2 linked regions of the Asanoa ferruginea genome follow. The protein of the gene in region 1 interacts with the protein of each later gene in a pairwise test. Links are inferred from orthologs where the notes say so. Each region holds a gene or a part of one and is shown on either strand. Other genes may lie near its edges.

The links.
Region 2: the proteins of rlmN (region 1) and ftsZ interact in binary tests that used the Escherichia coli proteins (3 or more experiments, as listed by UniProt). The link is inferred for Asanoa ferruginea from one-to-one orthologs.

The regions. Positions count from the first base shown.
Region 1 is NZ_QUMQ01000001.1:4,077,862-4,085,856, reverse strand. What follows is about bases 2,374-5,248. They hold rlmN (dual-specificity RNA methyltransferase RlmN), read right to left. Parts: upstream 4,435-5,248; coding sequence 3,313-4,434; downstream 2,374-3,312. Other genes in these bases: DFJ67_RS19155 (DivIVA domain-containing protein), read right to left, coding at 2,374-3,269. In the rest of the region: DFJ67_RS19165 (Rieske 2Fe-2S domain-containing protein), read right to left, coding at 1-1,257; DFJ67_RS19160 (hypothetical protein), read left to right, coding at 1,391-1,621; more of DFJ67_RS19155, read right to left, coding at 2,133-2,373; DFJ67_RS19140 (phosphatidate cytidylyltransferase), read right to left, coding at 5,622-6,815; frr (ribosome recycling factor), read right to left, coding at 6,933-7,490; pyrH (UMP kinase), read right to left, coding at 7,524-7,995.
Region 2 is NZ_QUMQ01000001.1:8,713,044-8,718,565, forward strand. What follows is about bases 2,553-5,434. They hold ftsZ (cell division protein FtsZ), read right to left. Parts: upstream 4,611-5,434; coding sequence 3,495-4,610; downstream 2,553-3,494. Other genes in these bases: DFJ67_RS40560 (cell division protein SepF), read right to left, coding at 2,553-2,570; DFJ67_RS40565 (YggS family pyridoxal phosphate-dependent enzyme), read right to left, coding at 2,775-3,482; DFJ67_RS40575 (cell division protein FtsQ/DivIB), read right to left, coding at 4,801-5,434. Also shown: DFJ67_RS44870 (hypothetical protein), read right to left, coding at 1-483; DFJ67_RS40550 (DivIVA domain-containing protein), read right to left, coding at 630-1,442; DFJ67_RS40555 (YggT family protein), read right to left, coding at 1,494-1,787; more of DFJ67_RS40560, read right to left, coding at 1,833-2,552; more of DFJ67_RS40575, read right to left, coding at 5,435-5,522. UniProt on the Escherichia coli protein: Essential cell division protein that forms a contractile ring structure (Z ring) at the future cell division site. The regulation of the ring assembly controls the timing and the location of cell division.

The DNA.
Region 1 (7,995 bases):
TTGCCCGATCCGCGCCGCCGAGAAGCGGCAGGAGAGGAACAGCGAGTTGACCCAGTCGACCTCGTCGATGAAAAGGAGGTGCTCCACGAGCGCCCGTTCAGTGCGGAAGCGATAGCGGACCTTCTCGTCCGCATACCGCCGGACCTCCTTGCCCGGGAAGTCGACCACGATCGACTCGACTGATTCGCCGTCGTAGCCGACCAGGTCGAAGCGCACCGGACCACCGACGCCCTTGGCCAGGTAGATCGACTCTTCGAGGAGCGGCTCGATGCGGCGCTTCATCTCCTTGAGCACGTCGATCTCGGGGTGCCGCCACGACGCCTTCTCGGCCACGATGATCGGGCGCTTGCGCTCGCGCATCTCTTCGAGGTGGGCCACCTTGTTGGCGAAGAACTCGTCGACATCGGTGGGGTGCGTGGTCTCGGCCGACGACTCGGTGACCTCGGTGACGCTGCCGGGCAGCAGAACGATGGCGTTGGTGCCGCCGACCTTGGCGTACTCCTTCATGAACACCGACTGGTCCGGGAAGATGTTGCCCTCGTCGCCGAAGATGTCGTTGAACTGCCACAACTCGTCGTCGAGGAAGCACGGCGGCCCGGCGATCGGGAAGACGTGCGACGCCTTCAGGTCATCGATGTAGCGCCAGGTCCGGTCAAACTGCCGATCGCGCTTCTGCTTACCGAACGCGGTCTTCGCCGACTGCGGCAGCTCGTAGACCATCGGATACCAGATCGCGCCCGAAAACTGCAGCATGTGCGCGTGCACGTGCCCGAGGGAGGTGAACAGTGACAGGTCGGTCGGCCGCGCGTCGTTCTGGTTGAGCAGCCGCACCCCGTCATATTCGACCCAGAGCGACGAGTCACCGATCGGCCCGTCCGTCGGCGACGTCAACGCCTGGATCATGACCTTGAGACCGCCGTCGAGCTCGACGACCTCCTCGGACACGGTCTTGATGAAGTCGGTGAACCCGAGCTCGCGAAGCTGGTCCTCGAGCTCACTGGTCGGATACTCCGGCAGCAGCACGCGCGCCTTCTTCGAGACAAACCGCTTAAGGTGCGGGGCGTCGAAGTGGTCGCGGTGCAGGTGGCTCAGATACAGGTAGTCGACCTGCCCGAGCGTCTCCCAGTCGAGCAGCGAGTTGTCGGGGAAGGGAAACCACGACGCGAAATAGGCGGGATTAACCCAGGGGTCGCACAGAATGCTCCCCGCTGGGGTGTCGATCCGCATGCTGGCGTGTCCCGTCCCGGTCACTCGCACGGCAGCAAACCCCCAAGATCAAAAGCATCGTCGTGTACGGCGAAAACGCTACCCGACGAGCCGGGGTGCCCGATCCTCGACGCCACGGGCGTGCCACACTGATCTCCGATCCATCCGAGGGAGGAGCCACGAGGTGGCAGAGCACGAGCCGGTCATCGCCCCCGACCAGAAGAAGCCGGGTCACCGCAAGGGCGGCCAGATCGGTGCCGTCGTCGTCGCGATCTCCCTGGTGCTGATGCAGTTCTGCAACAACGAGGTCTCCGGCGTCGAGCGCATCTGGCTCAACGGCATCGCCGCAGGCCTCATCCTCGCGGTCATCGGCGACGCCGTCCTCCGCCGCAACGGCCTCCGCTCCTCCTCCTAACCGGAGAAGCCGGAAAGCCGCAAAGCCCAAGCAGCAACCGGTCCCGGGCTCGTCGGCGGCACGACCGTCGCTCCCGCCGGGGACCGCTGCGCTGCGCTCCGCTGCCAGGCCCGCGCCACACAATCACCCCTGCCGCGACCCGAACAGGTCTGCGGGGGGCGATGGGCTTCATCGCCCAGATGCTGCCGCGGCAAACGGGAACAACGCGACGGGCACTCCCGGCCCCGAGCACGACCGCCCCGATGACCAGCGCTCGCGACCCCGCCATCCAGCCCGAGCACGACCGAAGACCATCGCCCAGCGCACGCGTCGGCGACATACCACAACGATCGGGCCCCGACCGGCGCGAGACAAAGCGAAGGCGCCGCCAGCCGCGCTCAGCGACCGCCGCCCATGCCGGCGCTGCCACGACCGAGGAGCCGGAGCCGGCGCCGCGCAGCCAAGCGGGTGCGGACAAACAAACGTCCCGCCCGCCGGTCAGTTGACCGACGAGCGGGACGGAAGAAAACCCTCAGCGCCGCCGAACGATGTCGCGAACCTCCATCAGCGCCTGCTCGACCTCAGCCTCGAAATAACCACCAGGCACCAGACCGAACTGCGTAGCGTCGAAATCGGCGTCAGTGATCGGGATCGGACCACGACCCGTCATGCCGGTCAGCACATCTTCGAAGAACCGGTCGACCTGAGCCGGGTCATACCCGCTGCCGAACCGACGCACCTGGAACGCCCGCCGCATCTGGTCGACCCGCGCGAGGTCGCTTCCGGGCGGACCCATGAGCGGCGGACCGCCCATACCGGGTGCACCGCCGGGCGCGCCGCCCATCGTGAGTCCGGGGCCGCCACCCATCCCGGGACCACCGGGACCAGGGCCCATGCCGGGACCGCCACCACCGGGGTGTGCCGGGCCGCCGCGGCCCAGGTCACCCCGCTCCGGCATGCGGATCTCGGCGGTCATGTCCATCTTGGCGCGCCGACCCGGCTGCTCCGGGCCGTCGTAGCGGTCGTCCGGCGGGAACCCGGGACCACGCCCACCCATCGGCGGGGGCGGTCCGGCCGGAGCACCGTCATACCCGCGCGGCGGCGGGCCGTCGAATCCGCCACCGTAGGGCGGCGGCGGGCCGGGACGCGCGTAGGGGTCGTCGTTGGGCAACGGGCGGGTGGGCAGCGGACCGCCACCCATGGCGGCCGCGCGCCGGTCGGGCGGACCCATCCGGTCCGGCGGGCCGAAAGAGCCCGGGGGCGGCGCCGCGATCGGCGGACCCATCCGGTCGGGCGGACCCATGCGATCGGGCGGACCCATGCGGTCCGGCGGCGGCCCGAAGCGGTCGGGCGGGCCGAGAGGTCCGGACGGACCGCCCATCCGGTCCGGCAGCCCCATCCGGTCTGGGCCGCCGGCACGCCCGTTGCGCTCCTCGAGCTCGCCGACCTGCCGCTCGACCCGGTCGAGGTGCAGGTCGACCTGCCATTCGTCGTATCCGCCGAAGCGGACCCGGAAGACGATGTCGTGTACTTCCTGCGCGCCAACCGGCTGGCCGACCGGGTCGCCAGCAAGGGTCGCCTCGACGCGGTCGAGGAACGCGTCGACCTCGTCGACCTTGTAGCCGCGACGGAGCGCCCGACGGCGGAATCGTTGACCCTGGCTCGCCACTATGTCTCCTGGTTAGTTCGCTCGGCCGCGGCCCCGAACGCGGTCATGTCGTCACCTCAGCAGCGGCAAGCTGGCCGCACGCACCGTCGATCTCGCGACCTCTGGTGTCACGCACGGTAGTCGACACGCCCGCCGCGCGCAGCCTCCGGACGAACTCGCGCTCGACCGGCTTGGCGCTGGCATCCCACTTGCTCCCCGGCGTCGGGTTGAGCGGGATGAGGTTGACGTGCGCGAGCCGCCCGGCCAGCAGACGCCCGAGCAGATCAGCTCGCCACGGCTGGTCGTTCACGTCTTTGATCATCGCGTATTCGACGGAAACACGGCGCCCCGTGCGATCCGCGTAATGCCACGCGGCGTCAAGCACTTCGGCCACCTTCCACCGTTGGTTGACCGGCACCAGTTCATCGCGCAGATCATCATCGGGCGCGTGCAGCGACAGCGCAAGAGTCACCGCGAGGTCTTCCTCGGCAAGCTTGCGCATCGCCGGCACCAGCCCGACCGTGGAGATCGTGATGTGCCGCTGGGAGAGCCCGAGCCCCTCGGGAGCCGGCGACGTCAGCCGCCGCACGGCCGCCAACACCCGGTTGTAGTTGGCCAGCGGCTCGCCCATGCCCATGAACACGACATGCGACAGCCGCGTAGGCGACCCCTCCATCGCACCGGACGCCGCGACCCCCGCCAGGTAGACGGCCTGGTCGACGATCTCCGCGGTGGACAGGTTGCGGGTCAGGCCGGCCTGACCGGTGGCGCAGAACGGGCACGCCATGCCGCATCCCGCCTGGCTGGAGATGCAGACGGTGACCCGGTCGGGGTAGCCCATCAGCACGCTCTCGACGAGCGCCCCGTCGTGCAGCCGCCACAACGCCTTGCGGGTGGTGCCGTCGTCGGTGGCCGTCTCGCGAACGGGCGTCAACAACAGCGGCAACAGATCCGTCGCGATCTTCGCCCGACTGGTCGCCGGCAGGTCGGTCATCGCGTCGGGGTCCCGCACCAACCGCCCGAAGTAATGGGTCGAAAGCTGCCGGGCCCGAAACCGAGGCTCACCGAGCGCGACCAACGCGGCCTCACGCCCCGCAACATCAAGATCGGCAAGGTGGCGCGGCGGCATGGCCGCACGCCGCCCGGCGGTCGCGGTCTTGGGCTGAATGATGGGCAGACTCGTCATGGCCGCTCCAGTCTCCCACGACTGGTCGATCACCTTCACCTGCCCGGGTGCCGGAACACAAATACGAAGATCCAATACCAATTCATCGACGCACGTCCGTCGGGTGTGCGACCGCTCGCTCCCGCGCGCACCGCTTCGCTGCCGACTCCGCGGCACACAATCAGTAACCCGAACCCCGATCGAATTGCCACCGGCACCGACTAATTGCGCTTTACCGCACACCACTTCCGAAACATCACTTTCCCCAACTCCGCCGCGCCCCGACCCGCCAACCCATCGGCAACCCGTTCCTGCCGCTGCGGCCCGCTCCCCGCCGGCCTCGTTGGGCGCCGGCCAGCACGGCGCCCAACGAGGCCGCCCCGTCCCATCAGTCGCCTCGGTCATCGCCTCGAGAGTCGCCGGCGTGGTCGCCGGCGCGCCGTCATCGCCGCCGCCGCCATCGGCGGGGTTTGCGCTGTCGCCGCGGTCACGCCCTAATTCGCCACGGGCCTCATCGCGGTCGTCCCCACCGGCGTTCGGCGCGGTCACAGCCATCGCCACCGTCGGCGCGTCGGCCGGATCGCCGCGGCCACAGCCGTCATCCCCCGACTGTCGCCACGATCGCCGCGGTCCGCGCCTTCGCCGCGGCCCCGCCGTCGCCACGATCGCCGCCGGCCTGATGGCGGTCGCCGTCATCGGTGCGGTCACAGCTGTCGTGCCACCGCGGTCGCCGCGGTATTGGCGGTCGCCGACATCAGGGCCGCGGTCCGCGCCTTGGCCTGCGACGGGATCGTCCGCGATTTCGCCGCACCGAAGATGGTTGCCCCACAGGGGTGCCTTGCCGCCGCGGTCACCGACGAGTACAGCCGGCGCAGCACCGCGGTCGCGTTCGCCGCGCCCCCGCCGTCGCCACGATCGGCGCCGGCCTGATGGCGGTCGCCGTCATCGGTGCGGTCACAGCTGTCGTGCCACCGCGGTCGCCGCGGTAATGGCAGGCGCCGACATCAGGGCCGCGGTCCGCGCCTTCGCCGCGCCACCGCCGTCGCCACGATCGCCGCCGGCCTGATGGCGGTCGCCGTCATCGGTGCGGTCACAGCTGTCGTGCCACCGCGGTCGCCGCGGTAATGGTGAGTGCCCCGAGGTCAACGGCGCGGTCACCGCGTCGGGGCAGGCAGTAGTGGCCGCCGCCGAAGCGGACGGCGCCGGGGTCAGCGGACCGGGGCGAAGATCGACAGGAGCAGGTAAGCGGTGGGTACCGCGAACAGGATCGAGTCGAGGCGGTCCATCAGGCCGCCGTGGCCCGGGAGCAGGCGGCTCATGTCTTTGACGCCCAGGTCACGCTTGAGCATTGATTCGCCCAGGTCGCCGAGGACTGCTGCCACGCTGATCGCCACGCCGAAGACGGCGCCCCACCAGAAGTCGATGTTCAGCAGGAAGTAGCAGGTCAGTGCGCTGCCGACGGCGGCCGCTACCACCGAGCCGCCGAAGCCTTCCCAGGACTTCTTCGGGCTGATGGTCGGTGCCATGGGATGCCGGCCGAAGAAGACCCCGGCCGCGTAGCCGCCCGTGTCTGACAGCACCACCGCGATCAGCACCACCAGGACCCGGTCGGCGCCGTCTTCCGGGACCGCCAGCAGGGCGGCGAAGCCGGCTAGGAACGGGACGTAAACCGCTATCAGGGTGGACACGGTCATGTCCAGCTTGAAGCCCTTGGTCCCGTCGGCCAAGCGCCAGACGGCCGCGGCCAACAGCGTCGCCACCAGGCCGAGGAGCAGGGCGTCGGCACCGGCGTACCAGGCCAGGCCGACCATCAGGATGCCGCCGGCGATCAGCGGGATGGTCGGCGGATGCGCGCGGACCTCGCGGGTGGCGCGGCTGACCTCCCAGATGCCGATGGCGACCGCGAGCGCGAGCACGCCGAGGAAGGCCGGCTTGTAGAGGTAGAGCGAAGCGACCAGGACCCCGCCGAGCGTGACGCCCACGCCGATCGCGGCGGGGAGGTTGCGGCCGGCGCGGCTGGGCTTCTGGGACGTCGGCGGCCGGCCGGGGCCAGCCCGGCGCTTGCCCGGCCCGCGGCGACGCTGGGGTGGGTCGGACGGCTCGTCGTCGGATCGCGCGCGGCGACGGTCGGCGTCGGGACGCGGCTCGCCGCGGCGGCGGTCGTCGTCGCGGGGGGCGACGACCGGGAGCTGGGTCGTGTCGGCCGTGTAGCCGTTGACCTCGGGCTCGTGCCTCGGGTCGGGGTCGGGCTCGGGCTGCTGTTGGAACCCGGGTTGCGTGGGGCCGGCCCAGCCCGGGACATCGAGGTTGGCGGGGAAGCCCGGGTCGTAATCCTCGGGCGCGACACCTGGGTGTCGCGCCCGACGCGGATCAACGCTCGAATAGGGGTCGGAGTAGGACATCACGCCGTAACCGGGCTCGCCGTTGAACGCCGCATGTCGCCGAGCCCCCCTTCGCGTATCGATCTCCTGACCAGGAGGAATCGTGCCGAGCCTACTGCACTCGCGGCCGCCTCCAGCTCAGACCTCGAGCAGCTCGGTTTCCTTGTGCTTGAGGAGTTCATCGATCTGTGTGGTGTAGCGGTGAGTCAGGTCGTCGAGATCTTTCTCGGCCCGTCGCCCCTCGTCTTCCCCGGTCTCGCCGTCTTTCACCAGGCGGTCGAGCTCTTCCTTGGCCTTACGCCGTACGTTGCGGATGGCGACCTTGGAATCTTCGGCCTTGCCCCGCGCGACCTTGATCATCTCGCGGCGGCGTTCCTCGGTCATCTGCGGGAGGTTGATGCGCAGCTGGTTGCCCTCGTTGTTGGGGTTGACCCCGAGGTCCGAGTCGCGGATCGCCTTCTCCATCGCATTGATCTGCGAGTTGTCGTAAGGCTTGATGATCGCCATCCGCGGCTCCGGGGTGCCCACGGACGCCATCTGGGTCAGCGGCGTCGGGGTGCCGTAGTAGTCAATGACGATCTTCGAGAACATCGCCGCGTTGGCTCGCCCGGTGCGGATCGCGGCGAACTCCTCCTTGGCGTGGTCGACCGCGCGATCCATCTTCTCTTCGGCCTCGAAGAGTGTGTCGTCGATCACCTGGTCCGTCGCCTCCTTCTGGGGATGTGGCTCTCAGTTGGCTGTGATCAAGGTGCCGATGCGCTCGCCCGCGACGGCCCGCATGATCGTGTCGTCGCCCTCGGCGCCGAACACCAGCATCGGCAGGCCGTTTTCCTCGCAGAGGCTGAACGCGGCCGCGTCGGCGACCCGCAGGCCACGCCGAAGCACCTCGGCGAACGTGACCGAGTCGAACTTGCTGGCCGTCGGGTCGGTGCGCGGATCGGCGGTGTAGACCCCGTCAACCCCGTTCTTGCTCATCAACACCACGTCGGCGCGGATCTCCAGCGCGCGCTGGGCGGCGACGGTGTCGGTGGAGAAGTAAGGCATCCCGGCGCCCGCGCCGAAGATCACCACGCGGCCCTTTTCCAGGTGGCGGATCGCGCGCAGGGGGATGTAGGGCTCGGCGACCTGGGCCATCGTGATCGCGCTCTGCACCCGGGTCTCGATGCCTTCCTTCTCCAGGAAGTCCTGGAGGGCCAGGCAA
Region 2 (5,522 bases), 4.6 Mb from region 1 along the record:
GCGGAGGTCGGCGAAACCCTGGTCGTATTGACCGGTCCGATCGTCGACAAGGCCCCCCGGCTCGTCGACTGTCGAAGTCGCCGCTCTGCGCCGACCGTATTCGGTGCCCTCGCCCGACCGGTAGGTGCCCTGGGTGGGCACGCTCGGTGGAGCGACGGGGTCAGCGACCGCGACAGACGTCTCGTCTGCCCCCCATGCGGTCGCCCGCCGGCGGCGGGGCTCGTCGCCCCGGACCGTCGAGCGGTGGTGGAACACTCTCGCGTCATCCTCGTCGCCGGCACGCGGAAAGCGCTCGTCATCGGTGTAGCTGGTCTGCGTCTGTGCGCGGGCGGCGGCTGCCTGGCGGGCGCCGACGACGAGCGCGACGGCGGCGAGCAGACTCGCCGCGATCGACAGGACCAACAACACGCTCGAACCACCTGCGAGTCCGAGCACGAGCAGCGTGACAGCACCGAGGATGAGCACCAAACTTGCAACGATCACGGCTCACCCCCGCCGCTTTCTGTATAGATGTCGTGGGTCCGGCGTGCCCCCGGGGGGACCCGGGAACGCCGGAGACACGGCACCGTCCGGGGGACGCATGCCCGCCCCCGGTTGGGCTTACGGAACCGTTGTCGGTTCGAAGAGCCCTAGCGGCCGGCTTCGAGGGAGCCGGAGCGTCCCGCGCCGCCGTAGGAGCCCGCGAGACCGGCGGTGGCCAGACCAGGTGCGCCGGACGCCACAGACCGATTGCCGTCGGTCCGGGTCATCTCGGCCTCGAGCCCCTGCCCACGACCGTCGAGGTCGCGGAGCTGGCTCTCCAGGTAGGCCTTGAGCCGGGTGCGGTACTCCCGTTCGAACTGCTTGAGCTCTTCGATGTGCTTCTGCAGCGCCGTGCGCTTGGCGTCGAGACCGCCCATGGCCTCTTGGTGCCGCTGCCGCGCGTCACGCTCGAGCGCGTCGGCCTTGGCCCGCGCCTCGCGAGTGACCTCTTCGGCCTTGGTGCGCGCGTCGGAGAGCAGCTTGTCGGCCTCGCGCCGGGCGTCGGACACGTGGTCGTCTGCCGTGCGCTGGGCCATCATCAGGACCCGGAGGGCCTGCTGCTCGCCATCGCCACCCACAACCGGGGCGCCCTGGGCGCGCATCTGCTCGAGCTCGCCCTGCATGGCACGGGCGGCCTGCTCAGCGGCGGCCTTGTCACGCTGGATCCGGTCGAGCTGGGCCTTGAGGTCGTTGAGCTCCGCCGCCAGTCGCGGGTCGGCACCCGGGCCGGCTGGCGCGCCGCCTCGGGGTCCGCCACGCTCGACCTGGGCGCGCAGCTCGTTGTTCTCCTCGATCAGCCGGGCGAGCTCGCGCTCGACCTCATCGAGGAATGCGTCGACCTCCTCCTCGTCGTACCCCCGTTTGCCGATCGGGGGTTTCTTGAAGGCGACGTTATGCACGTCGGCCGGGGTAAGCGGCATCGAAACTCCTCGGGTCAGTTGCGGCCGCGTAGCTCCTGGTCAGACACGGTGTCAGATCCAGCGCTCCACCACGAACGTCATCAGCACGAACAGAATAACCAAGAGCACAAGGGAAGCGAGGTCGATGCTCAGGTTACCGATCCGCAGTGGTGGGATCACACGCCTCAACGCCTTGAGGGGCGGATCGGTGACGCTCCACACCACTTCGAGTCCGGCGGCCGCACCTCGACTTGGTTGCCAACGACGGCCGTATTGGAGCACCGCGCTCAATACGAATCGTGCGAGCAGAGTGATCAGGAAGAAGTACAACAGCAGGTAGAGAACCTGGAACACAATCGAGATCACGGCTCGCAGGACCCTCCGTCTGGCCGACTCTGCCCTGCTCAAGGGCTATGGCAGGGTGAAGAAACCGCCTTCAGCGATCTTCGCCTTGTCCTCGGCTGTGACCTGGACGTTGGCCGGTGAAAGCAGGAACACCCGGTTGGTGACGCGCTCGATGGTACCCCTCAGACCGAACGCCAACCCCGCCGCAAAATCCACCAGACGGCGGGCATCCGACTCATCCATTTCGGTGAGGTTGATGATCACCGGAACGCCGTCCCGGAAATGCTCGCCGATAGTGCGGGCTTCGCGATAGGTGGTCGGGTGCAACGTCGTGATCTGGTAACGCTGCTCGTCGTCGGCGACTACAGCGCGTTCACGTAGCTGCACCTGCGGTGCCAGCGCGAGGTTGTCGCGGGTGGGGTAACTCACCGGCGCCGCGCTCTCCGGAGCCGGTGACCGGGTGATCGAACGCACGCTGGACCGCTCGAGCGCCCGCTCGGCGCGGGCCTCCCGGGCGTCGCGCGTCTCGGCCAGCTCGGCCTCGGCCGCCTCGAGGCGGCTCGGCGTGCGGTCGCTGTGCCGGGTCGACCGCGCCCGCGGCACCGCCGGCACGTCGTCGGCCTCTTCTTCCTCATCGGCGAACTCGTCGGCGTACCGGTTGGACCGGTAGCGTGATTCGCGGTAGCCGGCATCACCGGACCGGCTTCCGCCGGACCGGCCCTCGTAGCCGTCGTCATAGCCCCGGTCGTCGTCTTCCTCTTCGACCAGCCCGAGCCAGACGCCCGCCTTTCGCAACGCTCCCATGTGCCGCGCCCCTCCGTCCGCCGTGTGGCACGCGCCCCCCTGCTCGAGCCACTGTCACGCGCGTGGACTCCGCCTATGCATCGGCACCAGGCCGACCCTCCTGCGCCGTCATCCTCCCGGTTGACGGCACGCCCCCCGGCGCTGCGAAGGTCAGCTTGGAAACAACACCGATGTAGTTTGGTGTCCGCCGCCAGGCTACCCCAGCTAGTGACGCTTACCGAGCAACGCGCTACCGATCCGCACATGTGTCGCGCCGTATGAAACGGCGCTTTCCAGGTCATCGGACATTCCCGCCGACAGGACCGTGGCTGTCGGATGATCGACATGGAACGCGGCCGCGATCTCGGCCAGCCGGGAGAACGCTTTCTCCGGCGGCACACCCAGTGGCGCGACCGCCATCAGGCCCGCGAGGCGCAGCGCGCCGGCGTCGGCCACGGCCGCCGCGGTCGGGTCGAGCCCCCGGTCCGGGTCGGCGTCGCCGGGCACCGCGCCGCCCCGGTGCGCGTCTGCGTCGAGGCTCACCTGGAGCAGCACGTCGACGATCCGGCCGTGCGCGGCGGCGGCGCGGTCGAGCGCCGTCGCCAGCCGGACGCTGTCGACGGACTGCACGACGTCGGCGTACCCGCTGACTGATTTGACCTTGTTGCGCTGTAGCTGGCCGACGAAGTGCCAGCGGACCCGGTCACCGATCTCGGCGGCCTTGGGCGCCGCCTCCTGGTCACGGTTCTCGCCGACCTCCGTGACGCCGAGGTCGGCGAGCAACGCGACGTCGCTGGCCGGGTAGGTCTTCGTCACCGCGACCAGGGTGACCTCGTCGGTCCGTCCGGCCGTCGAGCGGGCGGCGTCGATCCGGGCGCGCACGCGCGCCAGGTTGGCCGCCAGCTCGGCGCGCCGGATGTCGTCTGCACTCACCCTGACAGGCTATTAAGAGCCGTTCTTCAGGAAGTCAGGGACATCCACGTCGTCGAAGAGCACCCGGCGGGCCGGCTGGGCCGGGGTCACCGGCGGCGGCACCGACTCGGTGACCGTGCTGGTCACCACCGGCTGCGGCTGGCTGGTCTTGCGCACCTGCTCGGCCGGCTTGTAGGCGGGCGTGCCGCCGTCGAAGCCCGCCGCGATGACGGTGACCCGCACCTCGTCGCCGAGCGCGTCGTCGATGACCGCGCCGAAGATGATGTTGGCGTCGGGGTGGGCCGCGTCGGTGACCAGCTGTGCCGCGTCGTTGATCTCGAACAGGCCCAGGTCGGACCCGCCGGCGATGGAGAGCAGCACGCCGCGCGCGCCGTCCATGCTCTGCTCCAGCAGCGGGCTGGAGATGGCGGCCTCGGCGGCCTCGACGGCGCGGTTGTCGCCGCGCGCGCTGCCGATGCCCATCAGGGCGCTGCCGGCACCGCTCATGACGCTCTTCACGTCGGCGAAGTCGAGGTTGATCAGGCCGGGCGTGGTGATCAGGTCGGTGATCCCCTGGACACCGGAGAGCAGCACCTGGTCGGCCTGGCGGAACGCGTCCATCATGCTGATGCCGCGGTCGCCGAGCGCCAGCAGCCGGTCGTTGGGAATCACGATCAGCGTGTCGCACTGGTTGCGCAGCTCGTCGATGCCGGCCTCGGCCTGCACCTGGCGGCGCTTGCCCTCGAAGGAGAACGGCCGGGTCACCACGCCGATGGTCAGCGCGCCGAGCTTGCGGGCGATGTTGGCCACCACCGGGGCACCGCCGGTGCCGGTGCCGCCGCCCTCGCCACAGGTCACGAACACCATGTCGGCGCCCTTGAGCACCTCTTCGATCTCGTCGCGGTGGTCTTCGGCGGCGCTCTTACCGACGTCGGGGTTGGCGCCGGCGCCGAGGCCCCGGGTCAACTCGCGGCCGACGTCGAGCTTGACGTCGGCGTCGCTCATCAGCAGCGCCTGCGCGTCGGTGTTGATGGCGATGAACTCGACGCCCTTGAGGCCGACCTCGATCATCCGGTTGACGGCGTTGACGCCACCGCCACCGATGCCGACGACCTTGATGACCGCCAGGTAGTTGTGCGGAGGTGTCATCGGGGGTGCCTTCCCTTCCCGTGTGCGGCCGGACGCGGCATGCCGCCGCTACGCGAAGGGCAAGGGAGGAAACCCTCACCCTCTACTAGAGGCTTAGAGTTATGTCAACTGCTCGGCCTCTGGGGCAACGTAAGCGGGACACGACCGTGATCCAAGGACCAGCTACGGCGTGTCGCCACGCGGTATTTCTTCAGCGGATCGTGACGACCTCGGGATCGCTGACGTCAATCGTCTTTCCGTCGCGTTGCAGCAACGCCGTGGTCACCGTCGCCTTGTCGGCGTTGCGGCTCGCGTCGCCCCAAACCACGGTGCGTCCGCCGGCCAGCTTGAGGCTGATCTGCGCCGGCCCGGCCACGCTCACGTCGACCAACTGACGGCGGACGGCCGGCGACAGCGCCGCGATCACGGCCACCGCACCCTTGACCGCGTCGGGGTTGCCCCGCGGGTCGGCCAGCCGCAGCAGCGGCAGGTGGGCCGGCCGGCGGTTGAGGTCCTGGAACACCACGCCGAAGCGGTCGACCACCAGGAACCGCTTGCCCTGCGGCACCACCGCCTCGGCCGTGCGCTCCAGCACGACGATGGTCAGCCCGCCGGGCCAGTCGCGGGTGACGGTCGCCTTCTCCACGGCCGGCAGCGCGCCCACCCGTGCGGCGACCGCGTCGAGATCGAGTCGGGCCAGCGGTGCGCCGGAGCGGACGGCCGCCGCGGCCCGCACCTCGTCGGGAGCGACCAGCGACGTGCCGTCGACCGCGATCGCGCGGACGCCGAGCAGGCTGGAGCCGAAGATCGCCCAGGCCAGCAGGCCGAGCACGGCGAGGCTGGCCGCGCCCACCGCCCAGGGCAGCGCGGCACGCACCCGCCGGCGCCGGGCCCGGCGCATGAACCGGCGCACCGACGACGGCATCGCGTCGC